Regions from separate parts of the Thioalkalivibrio sp. ALD1 genome, predicted to be linked through region 1. Evidence: predicted binding sites of a transcription regulator. Region 1 holds the regulator's gene; each other region holds the start of a gene.

Region 1 (7,553 bases):
GGCTCCATCAGGCCCTTCTCTACCACCTTGCGCCGAAGGGCCTGCGGGTCCATGCCGCCGCCGTCGTCCTTGATCAGCAGCGCGATGTGATCGCCTTCCTGTGCGGCACCCAGTACGACCGTACCCTTGCGCGGCTTGCCCGCCTTTTCGCGCACTTCGGGGGTTTCGATGCCGTGGTCCACCGCGTTGCGCACCAGGTGGACCAGCGGATCCGACAAAGCCTCCACCAGATTCTTGTCGAGGTCGGTGTCCTCGCCAAAGATCTCCAGTTCGATCTCCTTGCCGAGGCTGCGCGACAAGTCCCGGATCACGCGCGGAAAACGATTGAAGACCTTGTTGACCGGCTGCATGCGGGTCTTCATCACCGACGTCTGAAGATCCGAGGTCACCAACGCCAGCGAGCTGATGGCCTTGCCCAGCTCGTCGTCCACATGCTGGCTGCGCAACATGCTCAGGCGGTTGCGGACCAGCACCAGTTCGCCGACCAGATTCATGATCTCGTCCAGTCGCTCGGTATTCACGCGCACCGAGGTCTCACCCTGAGAAGCCTGTCGGGAGCCGCCCGCAGCCGCCGGCTTGGCCGGCTCCTTGGCGGGTTCCGGCGCTGAAGACGGTTTGGGATCGTCGGCAGGTTCGGGCTTCGCGCTCGACTCTTCGGGGGCTTCGGCATCGCTGGCTTTTGCAGGTGAAGATGCCGGCGACGCACTGGCGGGGGGTCCATTCCCACGCGCCTGCAGTTCGTCCAGCAAGTTCTCGAACTCGTCGTCCGAGATCAGGTCTCCGCCACCATCGGTGGCCCCACCCTCACCGGATTCCGCGCCAGTCGACTCCCCGGAGCCGCTCGCCGCTTCGACCGCCTGCGGGGTACCATCGCCATGCAGCGTATCGAGCAGGGCTTCGAACTCGTCATCGGTGATTTCGTCATCCGCGCCCACCAGCCCCGAATCATCGCCTGCATCGTCACCTGCGGCCGTGGAGGTGGCTTCCACCTCGGCGGGGGGCGCCGGCTCAGGCTCAGGGGGTACATCTGCGGTCGGGGCTGCCTCGGATTCGGAGTCACCAGCCACGTCCTCGTTGTTGGCCATCTTCCGCAGGTCTTCGACCAGATCCGCCTCGGCCGGAGTAGGCTCCACCCCGGAACGCAGGTCGCCGAACATTACGTTCAGCGTGTCGAGCACCCGAAGCATAGTATCCATCAAGTGGCTATCGACACGCCGCTCGCCATTGCGCAGCAGGTTGAAGACGTCTTCCGCGTGATGACAGACCGTCACCAGCGCATCCAGGCTGAGAAAGCCCGCGCCGCCCTTGATCGTGTGGAAGCTGCGAAATACTGCGTTGAGCAGATCCCGGTCATCGGGATGCTGCTCCAGATCAATCAGCTGCTCGTTGAGCCCTTCGAGCAGTTCCCCGGCCTCAATCAGGAAGTCCTGAAGGATTTCGTCGTTGGGGTCGATGGCCATTCGGTCTCTCCATTCCGGTGAGGCTTGCCGTTTAAGGGATGGGTCCAGGGAAAGCGATGCCGATTATCGAATCGGCATCCCCTAGAAGCCCAGACTGGACAACAGATCGTCCACCTCGTCTTGTCCTTGAACGACATCTTGGCCGGAATCTTGAGTCTTCGGCACTGCCGGGCCATGTCCACGCCGGTCCGCTTCACGCTGCTCCGGGTCGCCCCCCATCTTCTTCTCGGCGGCCTCCACCGTCTCCATGCGCCCGCTCGACAGCCGGATCAACGAAACCAGATTCTCCTCGAGATCCGTCACCAGCTGAATCACCCGACGAATCACCTGACCGGTAATGTCCTGGTAGCTCTGTGCCATCAGCACCTCGGACAACAGGCGCCGCAGTTCCTCGGTGTCGTTGTTCGCCTGGGCGAAGAACTCATCGAGATCGCGGGCGAACTCGCGGAACTCGTCCACCGAGAGCTGGCGATTGCGAAAGCGCGTCCACTTGGCCGTCAGCACACCCGCCTGCTGGCTGAAAGACTCGGCGATCGGGAGGCTCGTCTCGATAGCGGTCAACGTCTCGTGAGCGGCCTTTTCCGTCATCGTGACCACATAATTCAGGCGTTCACGCGCATCCGGGATCTCGGCCTGGGTCAGCTCGACCAGTCGCGAATCACCGCGGAAGCTTTGCAGGGCCTCGTGGAGATCACGGGTCAGCTTGCCCAGCTCGTCAAACAGCTCGCGATCGTATGGCCGCGCCAGATCCTGAATCAGCCCCCGGGCGGCAACGTCATCGCCTGCTTCCAGAACCTGGACAAGCTCGCGTGCGCGTGCAAGCTGCTGCTCCTCCACCGATTTTTCTTGTTTGGTCATCCAAAGCCCCTTGCTCGCTCCCTACCCCGGGCGTGCTGACCGGGATCTACCCCTTGGCCACGGCGTTGCGCGGACCGCGGGTACCGCATTCAAGACCCCAATTACCCTTGGGATTCAATGCGTTCGAATATTTTGTCGATCTTTTCCCTGAGGGTTTCCGCGGTAAATGGTTTCACCACGTAGCCGTTCACACCCGCCTCGGCCGCCTCGACAATCTGATCACGCTTGGCCTCCGCCGTCACCATCAGCACCGGCATCGTCTTCAGCTTGTCGTCCGCACGCACCGCCCGCAACAGATCGATGCCCGGCATATTGGGCATGTTCCAGTCGGTAATCAGAAAATCGAAGTCACCGTTCTGGAGCATCGGCAGTGCCGTGCTGCCATCGTCGGCCTCTTGCGTATTGTTGAAGCCGAGATCACGCAACAGGTTCTTGATGATCCGCCGCATCGTGGAGAAGTCATCCACGATGAGAATTTTCATTCCCTTGTCCACAGGTCACTCCGGGATAAATTTTTGTGGGTACCAATGGCGTGGCTGTCAGAATAACTGCAAAGCCTCACCGTCTTCGAGCCAGGATCCCATGCGAGCGCGCAGCCGGATCACGGCCTGACTGCGAATCTGGCTGACGCGCGACTCCGTCACACCCAGAACCGCGCCAATCTCGCGCAAGTTGAGCTCCTCAATGTAATAAAGCGAGAGCACCAGGCGCTCGCGTTCGGGCAGATCCCCCAACGCAGCGGCCAACTCCTCGCGGAAAGCCCCCACCTCCATCGCTCTCGCGGGCGAGGCCTCCTGCCCTTCAACCACCCGGTCGGCATCGCCATCGGTGCCGCCCAGATCATCCAGTGCAAACAAGTGTGCGCCCGCATGGTCCTGCAGCATTGCGTAGTACTCGTCGATCGGCACCTCGAGGACCTCGGCGACCTCGCTACCGCGGGCCGCGCGTCCCTCCCGGGCCTCGACCGCCTGAATGGCCTCGGCGATCTTGCGACTGTTCCGGTGAACGGAGCGTGGCGTCCAGTCGCAGCGCCGCAACTCGTCGATCATCGCGCCGCGGATGCGAATACCGGCATAGGTGGCAAAGGTTGCGCCCTGCCCGCCCTCGAACTGCCGTGCAGCCTCCAGCAACCCGATCATCCCCGCCTGGATCAGATCGTCCACCTGCACCGAAGCCGGCAGTCGCGCCATCAGATGATGTGCGATGCGATGCACCAGCTCGATGTGCTCCGCGACGCGCTGCTCGTGGCCGGTTGCGGCCACGCTCTCGTATCCGGGGAGGCGATTACGCGACGACATCATGCACTCTGCAGCATTCGCTCGACGAAAAACCCGACGCCGCCATCAACGCCCCGCGCCACGGGCCAGCGATCGACGGTGCGCGCGAGTTCGGTGAAGGCCTTGGCCGCGGGGCTACCGGGATACTGCTGCACGACTGGTGCCCGCTTCTGCACGGCCTTGCGCAGATTCTCGTCCATCGGGATGTACCCGGCCAAGTCCAGGATGACTTCCGGCAGATAGTTGCCACAAACGGTTGCAAGTTTCTGCAGCAATCGCTCGGCACCAGCGCGATCCTGCACCATGTTCGTAACCAGACGGAAGCGCCGAATGCCATGATCTCGGTGCAGCACTTTGATCAGGGCGTACGCATCGGTAATCGAGGCAGGCTCGTCACAGACCACCACCAGGGTCTCCTGGACCGCGCGGCAAAAGGTCGTGACCGATTCCTGCAATCCGGCCGCGGTGTCGACCACGAGTACATCCAGCGGTTTGGAATAGGCACTGAACGCGTGGATCAACCCGTTGTGCTCGACTTCGGAAAGGTTGGCCATCGAAGCAATCCCCGAGGCCGAGGGGATGACCTTGATCCCCTCGGGACCGTCGATCAGGATGTCCTGCAGATCCTCGACTTGTGCGGTCACCAGATCGTGCAGGGTTCGCTCGGGCCGCAGTCCGAGCAAGACGTCGGCATTTGCCAGCCCCAGATCGGCATCGAACAGCATCACCTCGCGCCCCAGCCGTGCGAGCGCGACGGACAGGTTGACCGAAACGTTGGTCTTGCCAACCCCGCCCTTGCCGGAGGCGACCGCGATGACCTTCAGCGGCGAATTAGTGCGTGGCATAACGTCCCTTTCCCACCGGATGGATCATTTCCAGGACACCCGCATCCCGGCTGGTGCGCCTTGCCGCCTCGCTGCGAGGCGCGCTGGTGAAGTCCGCAAGGGTTTCGTCGGTCCATCGTTCATCGCGTGACATTCCGCGCGCGGGCCGACGCTCTTCGCCGAGCGCCCGCCGAGTCAGATCACCCGTCTCGACCCGATGGAAGTCTTCCGCGATCCGCTGGCCATCACTGACAAAGGTGAGTCCCAGATGCTGATCGAGCAATACCGACAACGTCTCCCCCAACTGTTCGGCTTCATCCAGTTTAGTCAGTACGAGCGCCGTCGGCTCCGTCTTGCGAAAAGCATCCAGCACCCGACGCAGCGCCGCGGCCTGGGTCGTCGCGGAGACGACCAGCCAGCTCTCGCAACGCACGCGACCCGGCCAGCCGGCGAACAGCGACTCGTCTCCCACCGTCGAGGGCGCCTGACCCGCGGTGTCGACCAGGACCAGATGTCCATCATCCAAACGCGCGGTCATGTCCCGCAACTCGCGCACGCCCTGCAACACCCGCAGCGACACCCCTGCCATAGTCGCAAAGGCCTGCAATTGACGGGTCGCCCCAATACGCTGTGAATCCAGTGTGACCAGCGTAACCGAATCCGCGCCCATGCGGCGGATTTGCCGCAGGGCGATGCGCGCGAGTGTGGTGGTCTTGCCCACTCCCGTAGGACCCACCAGTGCCAGCACACCCCCCTCGTCCAGGATATCCGGGTGGCGGGTGGCAATCGCCCCCGAGAGCCTGGCGCGCAGGCGCTCCCACGCCTGTTCCACGGTGCTGTCGTCGAGGATGCTCCCGGCGAGGCTGCGCGCCAGTGATTCGCTGAAGCCCCGGTCCATCAGGCGCGCCTTGCATTCCGCCGCAAGCGGATGCCGCGCCGCCCATTGTGCGGCCTCATTGTCGCTGTGCTGACGCGTCAGAAGACTGCGCAGGTCTCGCAGCTCCTGGCGCATCGCGACCAGTTCCGGATCGGCCGGCCAGGCCGAAGCAGCCGGGGCACGCGACCCCGATGCCGGCGCCTCTCGCGGGGCATGGACTGCATTCACGGCGGCCTGCTGCTCGCGTTCGGAGACTCCTGCGTCGCCATCTTCCAGCGCCGCGACCACCTCCAGCCAGCCATCCACACGCCGGCTCGACAGGATAACCGCCTCGTCGCCCTGCTGTTCGCGCACCTGCCGCATCGCGTCGCGCATGTCGCGTGCCCGGTACCGTCTCACATTCATCGCTGTTCTCCCGTTTTGCCCTGGCGGAGCCGCTCGCTACTGTTTGCCTCAGGCGCTCGCAGGTGCTGCCTGCCGGGCCGAATCTTCCTGTCCGACCGTGGCCACCACACGGATCCGCCGGTTGTCGGGGATCTCGGTGAAGGCCAGTACTGCCAGATTGCGCACGGCGCCCCGCAGCCATCCGGCAATCCAGGAACGGATCTCCGGGGCCACCACCAGGATGGCCGGCTGGCCACTGGCTTCCTGACGCTGTGCCGCCTCGGAGACCGAACGCTGCAGGCGCTCCGCCAGACCCGGCTCCAGTCCCACCGTCTCGCCGTTACTGCCCTGCAGAGACTTATGCAAAAGCTGTTCCAACGATGGATCCAACGCGATCAAAGGCAGCTCGTCGTCCGGTCCCACAAGGTCCTGCACGATCGAGCGTGACAGGGCCACCCTGACCGCCGCGGTCAAAGTGCCGGGATCCTGACTCTTGACTCCCTCCTCTGCCAGGGTTTCGGCGATTGTGCGCAGATCGCGGATCGATACCTGCTCGGCCAGCAGGTTCTGCAGAACCTTCAGGATTACCGACAGCGAGAGCGTCTTCGGCACCAGGTTCTCGACCAGTTTCGGCGAATGCCGCGCGAGCTGATCCAGCAGATGCTGCGCCTCTTCGTGACCAATCAGGCGATGCGCGTTCTCGCGGAACACCTGGGACAGATGCGTGGCGATCACGGTGGCGCAGTCCACCACGGTGTAGCCGGCGCCCTGCGCCTGGTCGCGGTCTGCCGGATCGATCCACAGGGCGTCGAGATTGAAGGTCGGATCCTTGGTCGGCGTGCCCGGCACAGTGCCGAACACCTCGCCCGGGTTGATCGCCAGCTCGCGATCCGGGAAGACCTCGGCCTCCGCCACAGTGACACCCAGCAGGGAGATCCGGTACGCATTCGGAGTGAGCTCCAGGTTGTCGCGGATATGGACCGGCTGCAGCAGGAAACCGAGCTCCTGGGAAAGCTTGCGGCGAACGCCCTTGATCCGCCCCATCAGCTGACCGTCCTGACTACGATCCACGAGCGGGATCAGCCGATAGCCCACCTCCAGGGAAACCAGATCAATCGGCGGGACGTCGTCCCAGGTCAGGTCGCGGTTTTCCGGGCTGGTTTCGGCTGGCTCGTCCGGCACGCGTTCCACCTCCAACGCCTGTTCGCGCTCGCGCCGCTGCATCAGATAGGCCGAGCCGATGGCCAGCGAGGCCAGGCCCAGGAACACGGCATTGGGCATGCCCGGCACCAACCCCAGCACAGCGATCACGCCGCCGGCTACGTACAGCACGCGCGGGTTGGAGAACATCTGGCCGAACACCTGTTGCCCCATGTCCTGCGTGCTGGAGACGCGGGTCACGATGATGGCCGTGGCCGACGACAGCACCAGCGACGGGATCTGCGCGACCAGTCCATCGCCGATCGTCAGCAGCACGTAATTGGTCGCGGCATCGCCCATCGACATGCCGTGCTGCAGCGTACCGATAGTCAGGCCGCCGATGATATTGACGAACAGGATCAGGATCCCGGCGATGGCGTCCCCGCGCACAAACTTCGAGGCACCGTCCATCGAGCCGTAGAAGTCGGCTTCGCTGGCAATGTCCTCGCGGCGTTTGCGCGCCTCTTCCTGAGTCAGAATTCCGGCATTCAGATCGGCATCGATCGCCATCTGCTTGCCCGGCATGGAATCCAGGGTGAACCGGGCGCTGACCTCGGAAACGCGCCCCGCGCCCTTGGTCACCACCACGAAGTTGATGATGATCAGGATCGCGAACACCACCAGGCCCACGGTGTAGTTGCCGCCCACGACGAAATCGCCGAAGGCCTGGATC
Region 2 (7,553 bases), on a different contig from region 1:
GGTCCGTGACGTCGCGAATAAAGGCCGTGATTCGATAGCCGTCCTCGTCCTCAAGGGCGTTGAGACTGATGTCGACCGGAATTTCCGAGCCGTCGAGCCGGCGCCCGCGCAGATCGGGTACCTCGCCCATGGTGCGTTCCGAGACGTTGTCGCCCTGCCGTTCGCGCATCGAACGATGATGTTCGCGCAGGCGCTCGGGAACCAGCGTCTCCACGGATTCGCCGATCAGGTGCCGGCGCGGGTAGCCAAACAGGCGCTCAATGTTGCGGTTCGCCATCAGGATGGTCCCGTTCGCGTCGGTGACCAGCACCCCGTCCGGGGCCGTGTCGATCAGTTGTTCATAACGTTTTTGGCGCAGTTCGACATCCTGATGGGCGGCTCTTAGCTGCTCCATGGGTGTGCGTACGCTTGCGATGAATACGCCCCAGTAGATCAGCGCGTAGCCCGCCACCTTGTAGACGTGGCCGAGCACGAAGAAGCCGTCGGACAGGCTGCCGTAGAGGGTGAAGAACACCTCGCTCGACATCAGGATCATGAGTGCGGCGGCCACCAGGGGCATGCCCGGGCGTTGCAGCAACTGTGGCCGCAGCAGGAGGATGAGCAGCGTTGCGGCATGCAGTGCGACCACCACGCCTTCCAGGGCGATCTTCACGGGTGTCAGCCCCTCGCCCGGGATGAACAGCGCCGGGATGCGGTGCTCGTGCCAGAGCCCAATCCACGCGAGGAATGCGACCAGGACCAGGGCTCCGGCCAGAAATGTCATAGGGGCCGGTTCGCGATTGCGTGCTATCAGCGGCAAGGCGACATATAACAGAAGCGCCAGGGCGGCAATGAGCCGGGCGGCGAGCCAGAAGAAGATCGTCTGCTGAGAAGAATTTCGGGTAATGAAATCCGGCATCTGCGGATAGGTCATCAGATGCAGGAAATCGAGCAAACCCACTGCGAGGAAGCCGGTGGCGAGGATCAGAGTGGCCAGCACCCGTCGCCGGTCGCGCACATGATAGGCCACCGCGAACACCCCGATCGCCACCACCACCGCGAACAGCTCGGTGGCTGTGTGGAACGCTGTCATGTGTTCCAGCGGAACCAGCGGCGGGACGGGGATCCCGGCCATCCACAGAAACACGGGCAGCATGAACAGGGCCAGCAATGCCAGCCAGGCCAGTGGCGTATGACGCACTGGCCATGAGCGGGGGAACGTTCTCATCCGGCCGCCATGCATCCACGTGCCCGCGAACGAGCTTGGCGATCTGCCATGCCGTTGGTGACCAGACCACGCGTGGCCCGGACGAACTCCTTCATCGTGCCCCTCCAGAGTCGGCAACGGACGATCAATTTGCTGGGTGTATGCCGTTGCCGCGAAGCACGCGCGTTTGACCCTTGGGCGAAATGGACGCATCTCTCGATGGTGCAGGCCGCCCGGCCTTCCCTGGCGCGATTATTCTTATATTCTTGGTAATATACGACAGTAATTAGAACAGGGGGTAGAGATCTTTAGTGTCGCGGTAGGATTTATCGGCGGAATAAGCTTGCTTTCGTGTCCCGAGCCCGTATAGTGGCCCCATCGAACGCCCCGCCCGTCAGCGTCCGTTCACCGATCCGGAACCTTTTCGGTTCCCGTCCCCCCGATTTCGTCATACCCCGATGGGCGCCCCTCGAGTACGAGTGGCGGGTAGCCGTTGGAGTATTGCATGTCTTCCGTTTCTTCCTTTGCCGACCTTGGGTTGGCCGAACCCCTTATGCGCGCGCTGGACCAGGCCGGTTACAAAACGCCGACCCCGATCCAGACCCAGGCAATTCCCGAAGTCCTGAAAGGCGGGGATCTGCTGGCCGCTGCGCAGACCGGGACCGGCAAGACCGCCGGTTTTACGCTGCCGATCCTGCAGCGACTGACTACCGGGCAAGCGCCCGAGCGCAAGCCAGGGCGTCCGCGGGCACTCATCCTGACGCCGACGCGCGAGTTGGCTGCACAGGTCCACGATTCCGTTCGTACCTACGGTCGCCACCTGTCGTTGAAGTCGATGACCATCTTCGGCGGGGTGAACATGAACCCGCAGATCAAAGCACTGCGGGGCCCGATGGATATCGTCGTGGCCACCCCGGGTCGTCTGCTGGACCATGCTGGCCAGAAGACGATCGACCTCTCCGGCGTGGAGATCCTAGTGCTGGACGAGGCCGATCGAATGCTGGATATGGGCTTCATCCGCGATATTCGCCGGCTGATTGCCCTGATGCCCAAGCAGCGCCAGAACCTGATGTTCTCGGCGACCTTCTCCGGCGAGATCCGTTCTCTGGCCTCGAGCCTGCTGAACAAGCCGGCAGAGGTCGACGTAGCGCCGCGCAACACCGCTGCCGAGACGGTGCAGCAGACGGTGCATTTGGTGGAGACCAGCCGCAAGCGCGAACTGCTGAGCCACCTGATTCGCAGCAACGACTGGGGCCAGGTGCTGGTGTTCACCCGCACCAAGCACGGAGCCAACCGCCTGGCACAGAAGCTGACGCAGGACGGTGTGCCGTCCGAGGCCATCCATGGCAACAAGAGCCAGGCGGCGCGTACCCGGGCACTCAAGCAGTTCAAGACCGGGGCCGTGCCGGTGCTGGTCGCCACCGATATTGCGGCCCGAGGGCTGGACATCGACCAGTTGCCGCAGGTGGTCAACTTCGAACTGCCGAATGTGCCGGAAGATTATGTCCACCGCATCGGGCGTACCGGTCGTGCCGGGTCCGTTGGTGCCGCACTGTCGCTGGTGGATGGCGAAGAGATGAAGCTCCTGAAGGGCATCGAACGCCTGATTCAGCGCCCGATCGATCGGATCGAAACCGAGGGTTTCGCGGCCCCGAAGCCGGCGGCCAACGATGGCAATGGTCATCGCCGTGGCGGCAAGCCGGGTGGCGGCGCACGCAATGGCAAGCCGCGCCAGGGCCGTGGGGCCAAGCCCGGCGGCAATCGCGGTGGTGGCCAGGGCCGTGCGGCGCAGGGCAATCGGGCTGCACGCAGCCGCTAGATTCCTCGCCGTTCTGACCGAATCCGCCCGCGTCTCCCATGGGGACGCGGTTTTTTTTGTGTCTGTAAACCTGTGTACTGAACTTGATCCGGATCACCTGCTCTTGGCGTCGCCCACGCGAAGATGGGCGCGCTATAAAGTACCGGCCAGCCCGGCCGTTATAGCGGGGAAAGGAGGAACCCCATGAACCGGCTTCTGAAGATCGGCGGACTGCGCCTCAAGCTCGTGATCCTTGTGATCCTTGTCAGCACCATCCCGCTTTCCATCATGGGCGGGGTAACCTTCCACGTGATGAAGGGCGATCTGGCAGCGGGCGTTGACGCCGCATTGGTGGACCAGCTGTGGTGGCTGCTCTGGGGCTTGTGGGTGGTGGCCTTTCTGGTCGCCTTGGCGATCGGCTGGTTCGCGGCCACGATGCTGGTTCGGCCCCTGGAGCGACTGGCTACGGGGCTGGAGGCAATCGCTTCGGGACAGGCGGATCTCGGCCATCGTGTCGAGATCACCACCGATGACGAAATCGGGCGTACCAGCACCGCGTTCAATGCGGTCATGGAGCGGTTGTCGGGCCTGATCACGCAGGTGGCGGATGCGGCTGACGGGATCGCCGCCTCGGCGCGCCAGCTGGAAGGCCGCAGCAACGAGTTGAGTCGCGCGACCAACGATCAGCGCTCCGATGTCGAGCAGGTGGTCACCGCGATGAACCAGATGTCGGCGACCGTGCAGGAGGTGGCCAACAACACCCAGAGCACGGCGGAAAGCGCCGGCCAGGCCACCCGCGCGGCCGAGGGTGGACGCAATGTAGTGCAGGCGACCCAGGGGTCGATCAATGCGCTGGCCAGCGAGATTCGCAAGGCCAGCACCGTCATCGACGAGCTGAAGGGCGACTCCGACAATATCGGGTCCATCCTCGAGGTCATCGAGGAGATCGCCGAGAAAACCAACCTGCTGGCCCTCAACGCCGCGATTGAGGCGGCCCGGGCCGGCGAGGCGGGCCGCGGCTTTGCCGTGGTCGCCGACGAGGTGCGCCACCTGGCCCAGCGCACCAACGATTCCACCGGCGAGATCCGCGAGATCATCCAGCGCCTGCAGGGTGCGGCCGGCAAGGCCGTGCAGGCGATGGAGGTCAGTCAACAGCAGGCCGAGTCTTCAGTCAGCAAGGCCGGCGAGGCGGAGGAGACGCTGGGATACATCCACGACTCCGTCACCACCATCGACGACATGACGCGCCAGGTCGCTTCGGCCACGGAGCAGCAGAGCCAGGTCGCCGAGGAGATTAACCGCAACATCCACCACATCAACGACATCGCGGTACGCAGTGCCGATGGCGCCCGCGAGATGCAGGAGGCCGTCGAGGCCCTGGAAGGCCTCGCCGAACGCCTGCAGGCCGAGGTAGCCGGCTTCCGCCAGCAACGCGCCTGATCTGGTTGCGGTCAGATCTGGTATACGGTCTGTCGCGTAGGGTGCCGTTGAGCGCAGCGAAACGCACCGTTCCAACGGCGGGGCTAACCCTGATGCGATTCGCTGCGCTCATCCGCATCGTACGGTGGGGTCTGGCGCCCGCTGGCGAGACAGCGCAGGCAGGCGGCGGACCGAAGCCACCGTAAACTCCAATGCGGCACCAGGCCCAGCCAAAACGAAGCAAGCAAGAGCCGGAGCGCTGGAGCCTGCTAGAAACAGCTAGCCAGCCCCAAGCTCACGCGCGGTCGCCGCATTCCAGCCGACGTACACGTCGTCGCCACGCTCGACGACCGGGCGCTTGATCAGCGTCGGATGTTCGAGCATCAGGGCGATCGCGCGCTCCTGGTCGATGGCCTCGCGCGCATCCTCGGGGAGCTGGCGCCAGGTGGTACCGCGCTGGTTGACGAGGGTGTCCCAGCCGACGGCATCCAGCCAGCGGCGCAACTGCGCCTCCTTGAGTCCGTCCTTGCGAAAGTCAACAAAGCGGAACTCCACGCCGGCCGCATCCAGCGCCCGGCGTGCCTTGCGCACGGTGTCGCAGTTGGCGATCCCGTAGAGGACGAGATCAGACATCGCGCAGCAGGGCGTTCAGGCCGACCTTGGCCTTGGTCTTCTCGTCCACGCGCTTCACGATCACCGCACAGTACAGCGAGTACTTGCCGTCTTTCGAGGGCAGGTTACCCGGTACCACCACTGCGCCGGCCGGCACGCGGCCGAACAGGATCTCGTCGTTCTCGCGGTCGTAGATGCGGGTCGACTGGCCGAGATACACGCCCATGGAGATCACCGCGCCTTCCTCGACGATCACGCCCTCGACCACCTCGGAGCGCGCACCGATAAAGCAGTTGTCCTCGATGATGGTGGGCGCGGCCTGCAGTGGCTCCAGCACCCCGCCGATACCGACGCCGCCGGACAGATGTACGTTCTTGCCAATCTGGGCGCAGGAGCCGACGGTCGCCCAGGTGTCCACCATGGTGCCTTCGTCAACGTAGGCGCCAATGTTCACGTAGGAGGGCATCAGCACCACGTTGGGGGCGATGTAGCTGCCGCGGCGGGCGGTAGCGGGCGGCACCACGCGCACGCCGCCTTCGCGAAAGTCACGGCTGGAGGTGTCGGCGTACTTGGACGGCACCTTGTCGTAGTAGTTGGTGAAGCCGCCCTTGATGAATTCGTTCTCGGCAATGCGGAACGACAGCAGAACAGCCTTCTTCAGCCATTCGTTGACCACCCAGTCGCCGCCCTTCTTCTGGGCGACACGCTCCTGGCCGCTGTCCAGCATCTCCATGGCTTCGTTCACGGCGTCACGGACGTTGGTTTCCACGTTGCGCGGGTTGATCTCGGCGCGGTGTTCGAAGGCGGTTTCGATGATGCTTTTGATATCCGACATGAAATGTCCTTTGTAATTATATAAAAATCGGTTCTATCGATAGAGTGAAACGATGCGTTCGGCTGCTTCGATGCAGGCGGCCGGTTCGGCGACCAGCGCCATGCGCACGTGTCCCGCCCCGGGATTGTGCCCGGTCTCGGGGTCGCTGCGGGAGAGGTAGCGCCCGGCCAGGACCGTCACCCCGGCTTCGGCATAGAGGCGGCGGGCGAAGGCCTCGTCGTCACCATCGGGGACACGCGGCCAGAGGTAGAAGCCGGCCTGTGGCCGCTCGACATCCATGACCTGCTGCAGGATCGGTACGACTGCCGCGAACTTTTCGGCGTACAGCGCACGATTGTCGGCGACATGGTCCTCGTCCGCCCAGGCGGCGCGACTGACGGCCTGGGTCGGGGGTGGCAGGGTGCAGCCATGATAGGTGCGATACAGCGTGAAGCGCTCAAGCAGGTCGGCATCACCGGCGACGAAGCCCGAGCGCAGGCCCGGAAGGTTGGATCGCTTGGACAGGCTGTGAAACACGATACAGCGCTCGAAGCCCGTGCGCCCCATGCGGGTGGCGGCGCCGAGCAGTCCGGCCGGCGGTTCGGCCTCCGGGTGATAGATCTCGGAATAGCACTCGTCGGCGGCGATCACGAAGTCGTGCCGGTCGGCCAGGCCAAGTAATTCCTGCATCGCAGCCTCGGACATGCAGGCCCCGGCGGGGTTTCCGGGGTTGCAGATGTACACCAGCTGTACTTCATCCCAGGTCGCTGCATCCACGTGCGAGAAGTCCGGCAGGTAGCCGCTCTCCGGGGCCAGATCATAGAAGGCCGGCTCTGCCCCGGCCAGCCGGGCCGCACCTTCGTAGATCTGGTAGAAGGGGTTGGGCATCAGAACACGTGCGCCGGGCTTCCCGGCCACGACGGCCTGGGCAATCGCGAACAGGGCCTCCCGGGTGCCGCTGACGGGCAGCACTTGGCGCTCCGCATCCACTGCATCCAGGCCGAAGCGCTTTTCCAGCCAGGCGGCGATGGTCTCGCGCAGCTCGAGCTCGCCGCGGGTGGTGGGGTAGTGATTGAATCCCAGGATCGAATCGCGCAGTACCGGCTCGACGAAGCCCGGCAGCGCGTGGCGCGGCTCGCCGATCGAAAGGGCAATCGGTTCGCGGTCCGCGGGTTGCTCCAGATCCTCGAACAGCCGGCGCAGGCGTTCGAACGGGTAGGGCTGTAGCCGGTCCAGGCGCGGGTTCATGGCGGCTCGGGTGTGTTCTTCGACGGAAACGAAAGACCGGGCAGTATACCGGAGCCAGGCACCAAGTGGAGACCCCGAGCTTGCAGGCTGGATCACCCGATACCTCAATCCCCTGGCCGGGTGTACCAGAACCAGGCCAGGCGGCGCGAGCGCAGGCTCCAGGGCAGCAGTAGGGCCTGGAACACCACCAGGATGTGCTGGGCGGGGCTGAACCAGTCCGCCTTGCGCCCCGAGGTCAGCACCGGGGTGTCCAGCATCCGGAACCGCTGCCCGTGGTGGCGGCCCCAGCGGGCCATCGCGCGCGACAGGATGACCTCCTCGCCGGCATAGACCCGCTCGCTGAAACCGCCGACTGCCTCGAAGGCCTCGCGGGTGCAGAAGACGTAGCAGCCGGCGGCGATTCCCAAACGTGCCGACAGGGTGTTCCAGGCCGCCGCGCCCCAGCGGTAGATGCGATGGGTCAGGTGATCGAATGC
Region 3 (7,553 bases), 220 kb from region 1:
ACAAGGCAATAATCAACGTCGCCAGATAGGCCAGTGGGGCCGCCTCGTAGGCCGGCCGCCGCAATGGCACCAGCCAGACAAAGAGAACCACAAACGGCACCAGGGCTACCCAGAAAAGCATCATGTTCGCCCAATTCCCCAGCCGGATCTCGCGGAAGAGTGTGAACTGATGGGGTCCGACGCGTGAAGCGTCAGATCATGCCCACCCACCCTCAACGGGCATCCTCAACGACGCGGCCGAAGCGCTTCGCGCCCCACCACAGGACACGATGGCTCACCCACCAGACCAGTGCGCAGGCGGCCATCAGAACGCCGAGCCATACCAGCGGGTGCACGACGTCCTGGGGACGAGCCCAGGGGCCCAGCGCCCAGTTGACGTTCGCCTCGGGGGTCGACAGCAGGTACGACAACACCAATACGCCCCAGCCAACCACGATCCACAACCGCCCCGCCAGCGGGTCATATCCCAGGCGCCAGACCATCCACAACAGTACGAACGGCAGTGGCAAGTGGTACAGCGAAAGCAGCCGCAGATAAAGCGGATAGTCCGGCTCGAACATGTAGGCCACGAAGTCAAAGGGCGGGTTGCCCAACAGCACAAGACCCAGCAGGAAGTCGATTACCCAGCCCATCTCCAGCAGCACCACCCCCACGGCCAGCATGCTGGCCAGCCGCCGACTCTCGAACCAGGCCGCGACACACCCGGCAATCAGCGCAAAGTTGGACAGCCAGAGGAAATTGAGCCACCCGTAGTGGACCGCGTAGACCGGCACCAGGACGCAGACAAACAGCAGGTAAGCGATCAGAAACCACCGAGGAAACAAAACGCAATCACCTGTCGTGTGGGGAAACCCTGATTGTACGCATATTGGCGTCGCGAACCCGGAACCCGAGTGTTTGCTTCGCGCGGAGCATCCACCTGTGCGTATGATGGAAAGCGACGTCGAACCGCGGGAGAACCGGCGCGTGCGAACCTGGATTGTCATTGGCGCGACACTGGCATTGACCGCCTGCGGCACCCTGCCCCCAACCGCCGAACAGGCACGTGATGTGCCCTACACCTGTGACCGCGGTCCCAACCTGACGGCGACGTTCAGCGGCAGCGAGGCCGCGTTGCGTTTTGGGCGCTCCAGGGCCGTGCTGCAGGCGACCGAAGTCGCCTCCGGGGCACGCTATGCCAACCCCGACGAGCAGATCGTCTTCTGGACCAAGGGAGAGGCCGCCATGCTGGAGTTTCACGGCATCTACTGGACCTGCCAGGTGCACCAGCCCAATGCCGGTACCGCTACTCCGGCGCCACCGGCACCACGGCACTGGAGTGCCTCGGCTCGTGCTCCTGAATGAATGCCTCGAGGTGCCCGAGGACCTCCCCGGCGCTCGAAAAACCGCCTTCATTACACTCGACCGAGCCATCCAGGTAGGGCCGCATACCCTCGCTGATAGTGGGCGTATACCCGACCCCGGTGCTCGCCAGCAATTCCGTGTCCAGACGCCCATCAGCACGAATACGCTGAATCTGAAGCACCGCGATCTCCTCGGACGTCACGCGGTCCTCGCGCACCAGGAGCATCTCGCCGTTGTCGCATTCGATCACCTGTCGGGCCCCCTCGCGGGCAGTCTGCGCCATCTGGTGTTCGTAGCTCAGCGCTTCGGGATCCTGCATCATCACGCGAGCTCCCTCGAAGGCCAGCGCCACCAGCAACAACAACCCCGCCACTCCGAATAGCGCCGCAGCCAGACGCCGTGACCACCCCAGCGCCAGCACGATGACACCGCCCAACAGCAACACAGGCGTTAACCATTCAAAGGCCCGCGCCAGTGCCACGGGCATAAAATCGATTCCACCGCCGAGACCCAGCAAGACCGTCACATAAAGCCAGACGATCCCCAGGCCGACCCCAAGCAGGATCGCGAGCAGCGTCCGCCAGAAGGGTGAATGTCGGCGACCGGGTTGTGTATCCGCCATGGCCCTCTCCCAATGCAGTCCAATCGACGCAGCCTAAGGAAACACGGGCCAATGTGCACGTTTGCGCCGCGCCCCCGCGGATGGACCAGCGCTTGCCTGGATTCAAGTTCGTTCAACACAGGCCGTTAACCTGCTGTAGCCGGGAGAGTTCGGCTGCGGAATCCGGCCCGTTGCCGGATCGCCCTTGCGGCGAGCGAGACTCCACAACATGGCCCAGGTGTTGAGTGTTTCCACCAATCTCCTGTCGCTCAATGCCCAGCGCCACCTGCGTCAGTCTCAGGCGGCCCTGCAAACGGCCTTCCAGCGCCTGTCTTCGGGGCTGCGCATCAACTCCGCCCGTGACGACGCGGCCGGGCTCGCCATTTCCGAACGCTTCACGACCCAGATACGCGGCCTGAATCAGGCCATGCGCAATGCGCAGGACGGCATCTCCCTGGCCCAGACCGCCGAAGGCGCGCTCGGCTCCATGACCGCGAATCTGCAACGCGTACGCCAGTTGTCGGTACAGGCCGCCAACGCCACTCTGTCGGTTTCCGACCGCAGCGCCATTGACCGCGAAGCGCGCCGACTCCTGGCCGAGAATGACCGGATCGCCACCCAGACGACCTTCAACGGTCGGCGCCTTCTGGACGGCTCTATGGGCACCGCGCAGTTTCAGATTGGGGCCAATGCCGGACAAACCCTGTCCATAGACCTGGGCGACAGCATGCGCACCCGCTTTATCGGTGCCGTATCCAGCGCCTATTCGGAAAGGCTGGACACCGCTTTCGCTAACGGGTCTTTGACTGTGGACCAGGACTTCTCCATCACCGTTGGCGCACGTGACCCAGTCCACGTTCCCTCAGGGACCTATCGAAGCCCACAGGAACTGGCAACGGCGATTGATCGCGCCCTGGGATCCACCGCACGGGCGGTCCTGACCGACGACGGCCGACTGAACCTGATCGCCCGCGAGTCCCTGACCCTCTCCGGCGAAGCCGCGCTCACTACCCTCCGGCTGCCGGCGACGACCGCGCCCGCGGGGAGTCTGGACAGCATCGACCTGTCCTCGCGCCAGGGGGCGAGCGACGCCCTTTCGCGCCTGGATGCTGCGCTGGATGCGGTCAACGCAAGGCGCAGCCAGTTCGGGGCCATCCAGAACCGCTTCGAGTCGACCATCAACAATCTCGGCACGACCAGTGACAACCTTGCGGCGGCCCGCAGCCGCATACGTGATGCCGATTATGCGGCGGAGGTTACACGGCTGGTGCGCGCCCAGATCCTGCAGCAGGCCGGCATCGCCGTGCTGACCCAGGCCAACGCACTCCCACAAAACTTCCTGCGGCTGCTCCAGTAATTACCAACAGGCTAGCGCCTACTCCCCTGCGGGGTGTGCAGCCGCCCCGGCGAATTCGGGTCCCCGCACATCGTCGTCGGTCCACCCGCGATCGCGATCACGGCCGGTGACCCACCATTCGTGTACAAACAGGCGAATCGGCCCGAGCACGCGTTCCTCGAAACGCGACGGGAGCGTGTACGGGCCGACCTCCTCGTACTCCAGGAAAGTGGTGTCGACATGCGCATTCCGCGTCGGCTCGAATCCCGTGAGGGTGATGTGCACCCGGTACAGAAGGTCCGTTTCAGGATGGATCCACATCACTACCTGATCCTCATCCGCCTTGCCAAACCCCGGCTGTATGGTCGCCAACAAGCGGCGGTACTCGACACCATCCTCGCGGCGATCCTCCAACCGCGTGATGGACTCAGCGCGGTGTTTTACAAAGGTCGGCCCGTAGTGGAACAGCTTGCCGGCATCGGTCGTCATCGCGGTCGCGCGAATCCGGTCCTCGTCGTCGCTGCGCTCGCCGTCGTAGTACAAGCGAATATCACGACCCTGCCGCACCACGGTCTTGGTACCCTCAGGCCCCGTGTAATGGACCGCGTAGAGCTGATCCGCGGGGCGATAGCGCTCCTCGCCCTGCCCACGGTAGCCGCCATCCGCCACCAGTGGTTGTACGCGCTGCACCATCCGGCCCCACTCCCCGTCCGTGGACTGGTTCAGGTCACCGGCATACGCGCGAAGATCCCCGCCATGCGCCGCCATCGTCCGGGCAAAGAGCTCCTCCGCGGTCAGCCCATCGGCAAACGGCTTTCCTGGATCCGGCTCCGGAAAGGTGGTCGCGCAGCCAGCCAGCAGTGTGAGCGCTGCGACCAGGACCCAGTGTCGAAATGAAACGGGCCTGATGTCCCGGCTTGAGGACAGTTTCATCGTTCGCACCTCTAACTGTGCATATTGCTTTCTTATAGGGTCTCGGCGCGCCGCGTTCAATGCACAGATCATGGGCAACAGGCGGCATCCAGGTATTTGACGACCCCCGGGGGATATTTCCTAACGTGGGGGCGTAGTGCTCAGGGATGAAGCTTCTCTTCCGAATCCACAAGGAAGGCAACAGGAGGACACCCCATGCACCATTACGACAACGTACCCGCAGTCAACTGGGATAACGGACAACACGCGACACAGGCGAAAATGCAGGTTCTGAAAAAAGAACCCGTAGTGCTGAACATGCCGGACGACATGGACTGGTCCGTCGACGACACGACATTCCGCTGTCGCCAAGACGGCGAGGCACTAATGGACTGCCAGGGCGGCGAACTGCTGCGCCACCTGGCCCGACAGAACGACATGCCTGGTCTGGAGCAGGTCGCAGAGGCCTGCGCGGAGTCCAAGTCCCGCGTGGACCTCCACCCCACAAGCCAACGCATCGTGGTTCACGAGTAACACCCTTTCCCGCCCGAGGCCGCAGCCATGCGCTTCGGGCATTTTCGAAGCGGAGCCATATCCAGGCCCTGTTAGCGGCTGATGGATGTGAACCGATACCCGTGCACGCCTTCCGATCGGCAGGTGCGTCACCTACCCTTGTAGATTCATGACGCCGCACCGGGTGGCCCATGGCCAACAGCACTCCATTCCGTCGCCCATCGACTGACAAACAGCGCCCACGGTTACTGTTTGCCGCCGCTCTCGTCTGGTTCCCTGGCCTTGCCCTTGCGTCGGAACCAATTTTCAGCCCAGCCGACATCCTGAACTGGGAGACCAGGGCCTTCGAAGGTGAAACGCAATACAAGTCCGTCGAAATTGACGGGCGCCATGCCGTCCACGCGAGTTGCGACAACAGTGCGTCCGGTCTCTACCTGAAAAAGACGATCGATCTCGAGCGGACTCCCATCCTCGAGTGGAGTTGGCGCGTGGACAAGACGTTCACCGGCATTGACGAAACCACGCGTGCCGGTGACGACTATCCGGCGCGCGTGTACGTGGTGAAGGACGGTGGACTGCTACGGTGGCGCACACGCGCGATCAACTACGTCTGGGCCAGCGAAAAACCGGAAGGTGCCGACTGGCCGAATGCCTACGCCAGCCAGGCCCGCATGCTCGCGGTGCGTTCCGGCCCGCCCGCCGAAACCGGGCAATGGTTCTCCCAGCGGCGCAATGTTCGCGAGGATTTCCAACGGTTGCATGATCGCGCGGTCGACAGCATCGACGCCATCGCCATCATGACGGACTGCGATGACACCGAGAGCACTATCGAGGCCTGGTATGGGGAGATCCGCTTCGTGCCGGAATAGCCAAACGCGTCACAGTACCGGTGCAGGCAATCGCTTGTATGACGCAACGCCCGAGAACATCATTTCCGGCTCTCGTTCATCGACCACATCGGGCCACCCCCACCCGTTCCGACAGCGATACCAGCACAAAAAGACATCGCCAGCAGGTCATGCGGCGAAGTACTAAACTCCCAGCACGTCCGAGCGTTACGTTAGTCAACATAGTTTTTCGACTTCCCGAAGCCACCGGGGCAGGCAATGCGCCATGGATGAGCCGGGGCGGACCCTCAAGGAAGGCGCGATGTCCAGGCCCGATTCGACACTCTTCCCGACAGGCGGGACAAGGTATTCCGACTACCTGGCACGGTCCACACTCCGCTCCTGGGTCGGGATGTCATTCCTCTCCGCTACGCTGATCGTCATCCTGGGACTGCTGGTCTCCTGGTCGGTGACCTATCTGGCCGGTGGGGCCGACAACCTCGTACCACACCTCTATTACGTACCCATATTAATCGCCGCTGCACGTTTCGGACCTGGGGCCGCGCTGATCGTCGCACTAACAGCCGGCATACTGGCCGGCCCGCTGACCTACGTAGATGTTGCGGCGGGCACCGCACAGGAGACCGAACGCTGGCTCACGCGCACCGCCTTTTTCGTCGGCATCGGGCAATTGATGGCCTGGCTCGTCATTCCCGCGTTGACCCCCGTCACCGAGGAACTGCGGCGCATGCGTCAGGAGTTCGATATTCGACGAGGCCTCAGGCACAACGAATTCTTTCTCCGCTACCAGCCAATCTATTCAAGCCGCCAGCGCCGCTTCGTAGGCGTCGAAGCACTGATCCGCTGGCAACATCCGGTGCACGGGGAACTCACGCCGGTGGACTTTCTCGATGTAGCCGAGGGCTCGTCCCTGATACACGATATCGGCAAGTTGGTGATCGCCGAGGCCTGCAGGCAAACCGAGGACTGGAAGACCCTGGCCGAGGCGCAGGGCCAGGAGCCCTGGTATACCGCAATCAACCTGTCCGCTCGGGACCTGATTCGCCCCGAGTTGGCATACGACGTTGCATCCGCACTCAAGCGACACCACCTGCCGCCCGAACTGCTGACCATCGAACTTACCGAGACCGTGCTCGCGCTGGAAGACGCCGAACCCGCCCTCGAGGCCCTGAATCATCTGGGGGTGCAACTTGCCATCGACGACTTCGGCACGGGATATTCATCGCTGGCCTATCTCAACCGTTTCCCGATCGACACACTCAAGCTCGACCGTCAGCTTGTTTCCAGACTCGACCACGACCCCTCGGCCGAGGATCTCGCACGTGGGATCGTGCTGCTGGCCAGCTCGCTCGGGTTGAAGATGGTCGCCGAGGGCGTCGAGACCCAGAAGCAGGTCGAACTCGGTCACGACCTCGATTTTGACCTCATGCAGGGTTTCTACTTTGCTCGTCCGTTGAGGTCCGATGAGGTCCCTGCCCTGCTGCTAGCCAGTACGGCGGACCAGGACCTGCGGCCACCTGCCTCCTTCCGCCCCAACGGAAAAACCCCGCCGACCGAGTAAGTCAGCGGGGTTGCAGGCGTAGAACACGAGCCGAAGCTCCTGCGAACTACGAGTCCTTGGCCACTTCGGCGAACTGCTCCCCGAGATCGCTGTCGTTATCGATCAGATAGGCGATGCTGCGGTACTCCTCGACCGTCAGGCCTTCGTCCTCGATCGCGGACACCATTTCGTCATTCGCCTCGTCGCGCAGCTCCTGGGCGTCCTCGCCCTCCGCCTCGGCGATATCGTCCGCATATTCGGAGCGGATGTCCTGAGAGGCATCCGCAGCGGCCAGAAAGCTTTCCAGATCGCTTTCGCTAACGTCCTCGGCGGACAATTCGGGGTCATCCGTCCATTCCTTCTCGAAAACGTCCTTGTCATCGGCGACTACCGTGGAGGCACCACCGAACGCGAGTCCCAGGGCCAGGGTGATCGAACAGGCCGTGGCTGTGTTGTGTC
Region 4 (7,553 bases), on a different contig from region 1:
GATCATCACGCAGTCGATCATGCGCGAAAGAACGCGGGCGGTGTCCTCGATCGGCTCCCCGCGGCCCAGCTGCGTGTCGCGGGGGGAGAGGAACAGGGCGTTGCCGCCCAACTGCTGCATGCCGACCTCGAACGAGACGCGCGTCCGGGTGGAGGACTTCTCGAAGATCATCCCCAGCGTCTTGCCGCGCAGGATGGTGTCGTGGTGCTCGCCCGCGTGGGTCTGGCGCTTCAGTTCGACGGCACGTGCCAGCACGGCGCGCGTCTCGTCCGCGGAGAGGTCTTTGAACGACAGGAAATGGCGGGGTTTCATGCCTGTGCCTCCTGGGATACTTCGGACGCGAGCAGCGAGTCGACCAGCGCGGCCACGGTGCTGGCGATCTGCTCGACCTGGGCGTCGTCCACAATGAGTGGCGGGAGTAGCCGGATCACTCGCTGCGCCGTCACGTTGAGGATCAGCCCCTCGGCCAAAGCCGCCTGGACCAGGGACCCGGCAGGGCGATCCAGTTCGACGCCGATCATCAGGCCTCGGCCGCGCACGGCGACCACCCCGGCCTTGCCCTCCAGCCGGTCGGCCAGTCGCCGACGCAGGGTTTCGCCCTGACGTGCGGCCTCCTCGCACAGGCCCTCGTCCTGCATCACATCGAGCACGGCCAGGGCCGCCCGGCAGACCAGCGGATTGCCGCCGAAGGTGGTGCCGTGGGTACCTGGCGTGAACAGTCCGGACGCACGGCCGGCCACCAGGTTGGCCCCGATCGGGATGCCGTTACCCAGACCCTTGGCGAGTGACACGACGTCGGGCGTGATGCCTTCGTGCTGGAATGCAAACCAGTGTCCGGTGCGGCCGATCCCGGCCTGGATTTCGTCCAGCATCAGCAGCCAGTCGTACTGGTCGGCCAGCTCGCGCAGGCGTCTCAGATATCCGGGCGGGGGTACGTGGATGCCGCCTTCACCGGTGATGGGCTCCACCAGGATGGCGACCACGTCCGGATCGTTCGCCAGGGCCTCGACAGCGTCGGCGTCACCATGGGGTATGTGCACAAACCCTTCCACCAGAGGCTCGAAGCCGGCGTGGATCTTTTCGTTGCCGGTGGCCGACAGGGTTGCAAGGGTGCGGCCGTGGAAGCTGCCATGCATCACAATGACCTTGGGCTTTTCGACACCCCGGCGGCGGGCATGCAGGCGAGCCAGCTTGATCGCCGCTTCGTTGGCCTCTGCGCCAGAGTTGCAGAAGAAGGCCTGGTTCATGTCGGACAGTGCACACAGCCGGCGCGCCAGCTGCTCTTGCAAGGGGATGCGGAACAGGTTCGAGGTATGTACCAGCGTCTGGGCCTGGTCGCAGATCGCATGCGCCACTTTCGGGTGAGCGTGTCCAAGGCCGCAGACCGCAATGCCGGACAGGGCATCAAGGTAGCGATTGCCCTCGGTATCCCAGAGCCAGGCGCCTTCCCCCCGTTCGAAGGCGACCGGCAGACGGCTGTAAGTGTTCTGCAGGACGTCAGTCATCGTAAGTTTCTCCCAAATGAAGAAGCCGGCGAGCGAGCCGCCGGCTTCTGCCCGGGGTACCGCCCTGGGCGGCACCCGATCGCGTTTGCGCGACTTATTTCATCTGCTGGGCGACGAAATCCCAGTTCACCACGGTCCAGAAATTCTCCAGATACTTCGGACGCGCATTGCGGTAATCGATGTAATAGGCATGCTCCCAGACATCGCAGGTCAGCAGCGGGGTCTTGCCATCACGCATCGGGTTCGCCGCATTGGAGGTGTTGACGATTTCGACCGAACCGTCGCCATTTTGCACCAGCCAGGTCCAGCCGGAGCCAAAATTGCCGACCGCGGCCTCGTTGAACTTCTCCTTGAAGGCATCAAAGGAGCCAAACGCGTTGTTGATGGCGTCAGCCAGCTTGCCGGACGGCTCGCCGCCGCCGTTCGGGCCCATGCAGTTGAAATAGAAGGTGTGATTCCAGACCTGGGCACCATTGTTGAAGATCCCGCCGGCCGGGGCCTTCTTGATGATGTCCTCCAGCGAGGCATTCTCGAACTCGGAGCCCGGCAGCAGGCCGTTCAGCTTGGTCACGTAGGTCGCGTGGTGCTTGTCGTGATGGTATTCCAGCGTCTCGGCGGAGATGTGCGGCTCCAGCGCGTTCTTGGCATAGGGGAGATCGGGCAGTTCGTAGGCCATGAAAGACTCCTTGTAAAAAAACATGCGAGACTGCGGCTGGCCGACCGTTGGCGGCCATGCCAGTAAACCCGTCAACGATAGTCACGTTGCCCGGGCGATGCAATTTCCGATGGTGTGGCTTGGTTATCGGTCGGCGGAAGTGTGAAGGAGCCAGGGTATGCCCCCGCACGATACGGATCGACAAACCACGGCCGAAACCCCGGAAGCGGACAGGAGCCCGCCTCGCAGTGCGTACGGCTGGCGCGGCCGCGTGGGGCTTGTGCTGGGGCCGCTTGTCATGCTGGCGTTCCTGCTTGCTCCACCTCCCGAGGGAATCGGAAGCGAGGCCTGGTGGGTGCTGGGCCTGACCCTGTTCATGGCCATCTGGTGGATTACCGAAGCCCTTCCGCTGCCCGTGACGGCACTTTTGCCCATTGCACTACTGCCACTGCTGGGCGTGATGCCGATGGACGAGGCCACCGCGCCCTATGCCAATCCCATCATCTTTCTGTTCATGGGGGGCTTTGCGATCGCGCTGGCGGTGCAGCGCTGGGGGCTCCATCAGCGCATTGCTCTTTCGATCGTCGGCCGTGCTGGTGATCGCCTGCATCTCCTTGTTGGGGCCTTCATGCTGGCGACCGCGGGCCTGTCGATGTGGGTCAGCAACACGGCGACCGCCGCGCTGATGCTGCCGATTGCCCTGTCGGTCCTGGCGTTGGTGGAGCGCGATACGCAAATTGCGGGAAACGGTGCCGGCTCCGGTTCACGGCGGCCCGCGCTCGCGCTCCTGCTGGGCATCGCATTCGCCGCCAATATTGGGGGTATGGCGACCATCATTGGCTCTCCACCGAATGCGCTGACTGCCGCCTATCTGGGCGATCGGCACGGGATCGAGATCGGCTTTGTCCAGTGGATGATGCTGGGCCTGCCACTGGCCATCGGTCTGCTGCTGCTGGCCTGGTGGTTGCTGACACGCTGGGTCTTCCAGGTTCATCGTGTGCGTCTGGAAGGGCTGAGGGCGATGATGGACGAACGGCGTGCCGAGATCGGGGCGTGGTCGCGTGCCGAGTACCGCGTGGCGAGCGTCTTCCTGCTGGTGGCGCTGGCGTGGCTGTCGCGCCCCTTCCTGGAAGATGTCCTGCCGATCCACCTGACCGATGCCGGCATTGCCATCCTGGGGGCCGGGCTGCTGTTTCTGCTGCCTTCCGGAGCGCAGGAGCAGCGCCGGCTTCTGGCCTGGGACAACACGCGCGAGCTGCCCTGGGGCGTCCTGCTGTTGGTCGGCGGTGGTCTCAGCCTGGGTTCGGCCATCGAGGCGAGCGGCCTGGCGGAGCTGGCGGCAGAAGGATTCGGTGCCGCACAGACGTGGCCCCTCTTGTTGATCATCGCCGGGGCCGTCGTGGTGACCATGCTGTTGTCGCATGTGACCAGCAATACGGCCACGGCCGCCACGCTGCTACCGCTGGTGGCCGCGCTGGCCATGCGCATGGAAGTACCGGTCGTGCTTCTTGCGCTACCGGTGGCATTCGCGGCCTCCGTGGCCTTTATGCTGCCGGTCGCCACGCCACCGAACGCCATCGTGTTCGCCAGCAACCGACTGCGGGTGGTGGACATGGTGCGCGGCGGAGCACTGCTCTCGCTGGTGGCGATTGCCATGGTCACCCTCGCTGTATATGCCTTTGCCGAGATGATGCTGATGGGCCAGTAGGCCATCTCCCCGGGTGCTCGACTTCCTGTGACGCCCCTCAAGTTTTATGCTTCGCCGCCGCTATCGTCGGTGAACAGCCGCAGCAAGGATGCCGCGAGTCCGCAACGCCTTAACTTGGGGAGAGTCTTCAACATGTTCGATAACATCCGAATCGGGGTCCGGCTGATGGTCGGGATCATCGCGGTCGTCTTGCTGGCCGTGATCCTGACGCTCGTGGTCGTGATGAACAGCCTTGGCACCATGGCCGACCGTGCCGAACAGCGCGAGCTGACTGATCTGGCCGCGCAGCTGGTCGGCCGGCTGGACCAGGAGGCCGCGCGGGCCACTGCGATGGCGGAAACCGTGGCGAAGATCCCCGACATTGAGGAGGCGATGGCGGCGGGCGATCGCGAGCGCCTGGCCGAGATGACCGTCCCGAGTTTCGCATCGCTGAGCGAGCGCTACGGGGTGCATCAATACCAGTTCCACACCCCACCGGCGACGTCGTTCCTGCGCGTGCACTCGCCCGACAACTATGGTGACGACCTGTCCGATTTCCGCCAGACGGTGGTCGACACCAACGAGAAGCGCACCCCGATCTCGGGGCTTGAGGAAGGCGTGGCGGGTCTCGGCATTCGCGGGGTTGTGCCCATCGAACACAACGGCGACCACGTCGGCTCGGTGGAGTTTGGTCTGTCGTTCGGCGACTCCTTCTTCGAGGAATTCACTGCGGATACGAACTCGCCGGTCGCGCTTTATCTGCGCGATGGCCGTTCGTTCAGCCGTTTCCGCGGCACGATCAGTGGTGATCCGACCTTCAGTGATGCCGAAATGCGTGAGGTCATGGAGGGCGAAGAGTTGGTGCGCAACGTGACCTATGAAGGTACCCCCATGGCCGTGGTGGCGCGTCCCGTTACAGACTTCTCCGGTGATGTAGTGGGTGTGCTTGAGGTCATGGTGGACCGTAGCGCATATGTGGTGATGGCACGCAATGCGACCGGTACCGTGGTTGCGGTCGGCGTGATTGCCGTGGCGCTTGGTGCGCTCCTGGCCTGGCTCCTGACTCGCAGCATCGTTCGTCCCCTGAACCGCACGGTGGCCCGCCTGAACGATATCGCGGGAGGCGAGGGCGACCTGACCCGTACGCTGGAGGTCTCTGGAAAGAACGAACTCGGAGAGCTGGCGGAGGCGTTCAACAACTTCGTCACGAAGATCCGGGGCCTCGTGTCCACGGTTGCGGCCGGTGGCGATCAGGTTGCCGCGGCAGCGAACGAGCTGTCCGCCACCAGCGAGCAAACCAACGAGCAGGTGCGGCGGCAGAAGTCGGAGATCGATCAGGTGGCCACGGCCATGAACGAGATGACGGCAACGGTGCAGGAGGTGGCCCGCAACGCGGCGGACGCCGCCGCCGCGGCTCAGAACACCGACCAGGACGCCAACGAGGGTCAGCAGGTGGTGCAGCGCACCGTGGCCGCGATCAATGCGCTGTCGCAGCAGGTCGATGGTGCTGCCGACGTGGTCAGCCGTCTGTCGCAGGATGCCGAGGAGATCAACAAGGTCCTGGAAGTGATCGGCGACATCGCCGACCAGACCAACCTGCTGGCGCTGAATGCGGCGATCGAGGCGGCGCGTGCGGGCGAACAGGGTCGCGGTTTCGCGGTGGTCGCCGACGAAGTCCGGACCCTGGCCAGTCGCACGCAGGACTCGACCCACGAGATCCAGCAGATGATCGAGCGGGTGCAAAGCGGTACCCGCGAGGCGGTGCAGGCGATGGAAGATGGCCGTTCCAAGGCGCATCAGAGCGTGGAGCAGGTCAATCTGGCGGGCGAATCGCTGACCGCGATCACCCAGTCGGTCACCCGCATCAGCGACATGAACACGCAGATCGCCAGTGCCGCCGAGGAGCAGTCGACGGTGGCCGAGGAGATCAACCGCAACGTCGCCAACGTGACTGAGGTGCTGGATCAGACCGCGGCCGGATCGGAACAGATCCGCAATGCCTCGGAGGAGCTGTCCAAGCTGGCCTCCGAACAGCAGCAGCGAGTGGGGCAGTTCAAGGTGTAAGCCTCGAGCCGTCCGACGTTGAGCCCGGGTCCGGAAACGGTCCCGGGCTTTTTTGTGGCCGGGTTACCGGCTCTCGGCGGGCGGAAACAGGCGCTCGCCGTTCTCCCGGGCGATCATGCGCTGGACGTTGGGCGGCAGTTGTTCGAGCCAGTCCCGTGTGCCGTCCTTCAGCACGGTAAAGTGCTCCCAGCGGGCCAGGCTGAAGGTGTCGTTGCCGATCAGGAAGCGGTCCGGATAGTCGAGGAACAGCTCGAACCAGTCGGCGTCGATGATGCCGGCTGGGTTGATGCGCGGATTGCGCATGGAGACATCCATGACCATGTTGGGGTGCCGGTCCAGATAGTCACGCACCAGTGGCGGGTAGGCGTAGGAACCGGCGTGCGCCCAGAGGATGCGTACCTCGGGCTGGATGGCGTAGGCATGGTCGATCACGGCCGGATCGCCATGGATCACGATCCACAAATCGCGTTCGACTGCCAGTTCCAGCAGGTCCTCGAAGCCGTGGGCAAAGCGGTCGTCGGCCTGGATGTGCAATTCCCCGATCCCGCGCCACTGGATGCAGCTTCGGTCGAGTATGGTCTCGACCTGTTCCCGCAGACCGTCCTCGTACATCCAGTCCATCTTGCGCCCCAGACGCTGGGAGATCTCGAGGAACGGGACGATCCGTGCATCCACCTCCGTTTCCAGCGCCTCGATCAGCTTTGCGCGCGGTGCCATCACGATCGCGGACTGGATCGAATTCTCCTCTAGCGTGCGCGCGACGGCCTCCGGCGGGAAGTGTTCCATCTGCCGGTCGCGGTAGTGCAGGTGGGCATCGAACAGGGGTTCAAGTGCCTGGGCAGAGGCGGCGCCAAGCAGCGAGCCAAGCAATAGAGTCGCGGCCGGCAGAATGAAAAGACGGGGCAGTATTTGAGAGCGGGTCGGGGCAGCCATCCAGTGGGATCCTAGGGTACGTACGGAACCCCAATCTTATACCGCGTCGTGCCGCCAGATCTGGAGTCGTGGCCCAAGTTTCCGGGCGTCACCGTCAGGTGCGGGAGTCACCGGATACCGCAGCATCCTTGGAGTTGCCATCCTGGCGGTTCGGGTCGAAGCGCTCGCGCAGGTATTCGCCGATCACGTCCGACTCGTACAGCCAGCGCACCTGGCCGTCGGGTTCCTCGATTCGCAGGCAGGGGACCTGCAGTTTGCCGCCCTCGGTTTGCAGTTCCTCGCGGTGCGGGCCGGCCGCCTGGGCGTTGCGCAGTTCGATATTCAGGGAAAGGCGCTGCATGGTGCGCCGTGCCCGGATGCAGAAAGGGCAGGCCGGGAAATGATAAAGCGCGAGCTGCCGCGTCTGTTCGTCAACGCGGGCCTGGTCGGCGGGGTCGCGCTCGATGCCGCGCGGACGCGACAGGCGCTCGCCAATCAGCATGAATGGGGTGAGGATCAGGCGTACGCCACGAAAAAACCATCGGATCAGAAATCGCATGCGCGAAAGGATGCCACAAGCCCCCTGACGGGTGACAGAGGCCGCATCGGGCGTGCGCACGTCAGGGCTGGCCGAAGTCGAACTCCCAGGGGTCTTCCGCCGGGGTATCCAGCAGGGACGGGCGCAGGCGGATCAGGGTGTAGCCGGCGGCCTCCAGCTCCTCCAGCCGGT

The links. Region 1 encodes FliA, which starts transcription of late flagellar genes. Its sites were predicted from a motif close to GCTAAAGTTNNNNNNNNNNCNGCCGATA; they were not measured.
Region 2: a site for FliA is predicted at 3,139-3,166, ahead of F623_RS0110835 (methyl-accepting chemotaxis protein). Genes of this name have one in related genera too.
Region 3: a site for FliA is predicted at 2,067-2,094, ahead of F623_RS0107240 (flagellin). Genes of this name have one in related genera too.
Region 4: a site for FliA is predicted at 3,904-3,931, ahead of F623_RS0111155 (methyl-accepting chemotaxis protein). Genes of this name have one in related genera too.

What each region holds. Positions count from the first base shown of each region.
Region 1 is NZ_KB906242.1:333,605-341,157, reverse strand. Features, by position in the region: gene F623_RS0106240 (chemotaxis protein CheA) at 1-1,460, opposite strand, end outside; gene F623_RS0106235 (protein phosphatase CheZ) at 1,542-2,318, opposite strand; gene cheY (chemotaxis response regulator CheY) at 2,420-2,800, opposite strand; gene F623_RS0106225 (RNA polymerase sigma factor FliA) at 2,858-3,619, opposite strand; gene F623_RS0106220 (MinD/ParA family protein) at 3,616-4,440, opposite strand; gene flhF (flagellar biosynthesis protein FlhF) at 4,427-5,671, opposite strand; gene flhA (flagellar biosynthesis protein FlhA) at 5,750-7,553, opposite strand, start outside.
Region 2 is NZ_KB906246.1:53,930-61,482, reverse strand. Features, by position in the region: gene F623_RS0110845 (EAL domain-containing protein) at 1-1,207, opposite strand, end outside; gene F623_RS0110840 (DEAD/DEAH box helicase) at 1,740-3,005, shown strand; gene F623_RS0110835 (methyl-accepting chemotaxis protein) at 3,189-4,424, shown strand; gene F623_RS0110830 (ArsC family reductase) at 4,683-5,036, opposite strand; gene dapD (2,3,4,5-tetrahydropyridine-2,6-dicarboxylate N-succinyltransferase) at 5,029-5,850, opposite strand; gene dapC (succinyldiaminopimelate transaminase) at 5,884-7,077, opposite strand; gene F623_RS0110815 (glycosyltransferase) at 7,182-7,553, opposite strand, start outside.
Region 3 is NZ_KB906242.1:554,859-562,411, forward strand. Features, by position in the region: gene F623_RS0107220 (L-lactate permease) at 1-124, opposite strand, end outside; gene F623_RS0107225 (hypothetical protein) at 213-824, opposite strand; gene F623_RS0107230 (MliC family protein) at 967-1,344, shown strand; gene F623_RS0107235 (hypothetical protein) at 1,286-1,966, opposite strand; gene F623_RS0107240 (flagellin) at 2,175-3,302, shown strand; gene F623_RS0107245 (hypothetical protein) at 3,321-4,079, opposite strand; gene F623_RS0107250 (hypothetical protein) at 4,410-4,727, shown strand; gene F623_RS0107255 (DUF3047 domain-containing protein) at 4,898-5,575, shown strand; gene F623_RS12870 (bifunctional diguanylate cyclase/phosphodiesterase) at 5,856-7,115, shown strand; gene F623_RS0107265 (DUF4168 domain-containing protein) at 7,162-7,553, opposite strand, start outside.
Region 4 is NZ_KB906246.1:120,365-127,917, reverse strand. Features, by position in the region: gene argF (ornithine carbamoyltransferase) at 1-312, opposite strand, end outside; gene F623_RS0111170 (acetylornithine transaminase) at 309-1,505, opposite strand; gene F623_RS0111165 (superoxide dismutase) at 1,600-2,181, opposite strand; gene F623_RS0111160 (DASS family sodium-coupled anion symporter) at 2,339-3,868, shown strand; gene F623_RS0111155 (methyl-accepting chemotaxis protein) at 4,001-5,911, shown strand; gene F623_RS0111150 (amidohydrolase family protein) at 5,975-6,844, opposite strand; gene F623_RS0111145 (glutathione S-transferase N-terminal domain-containing protein) at 6,939-7,382, opposite strand; gene F623_RS0111140 (hypothetical protein) at 7,444-7,553, opposite strand, start outside.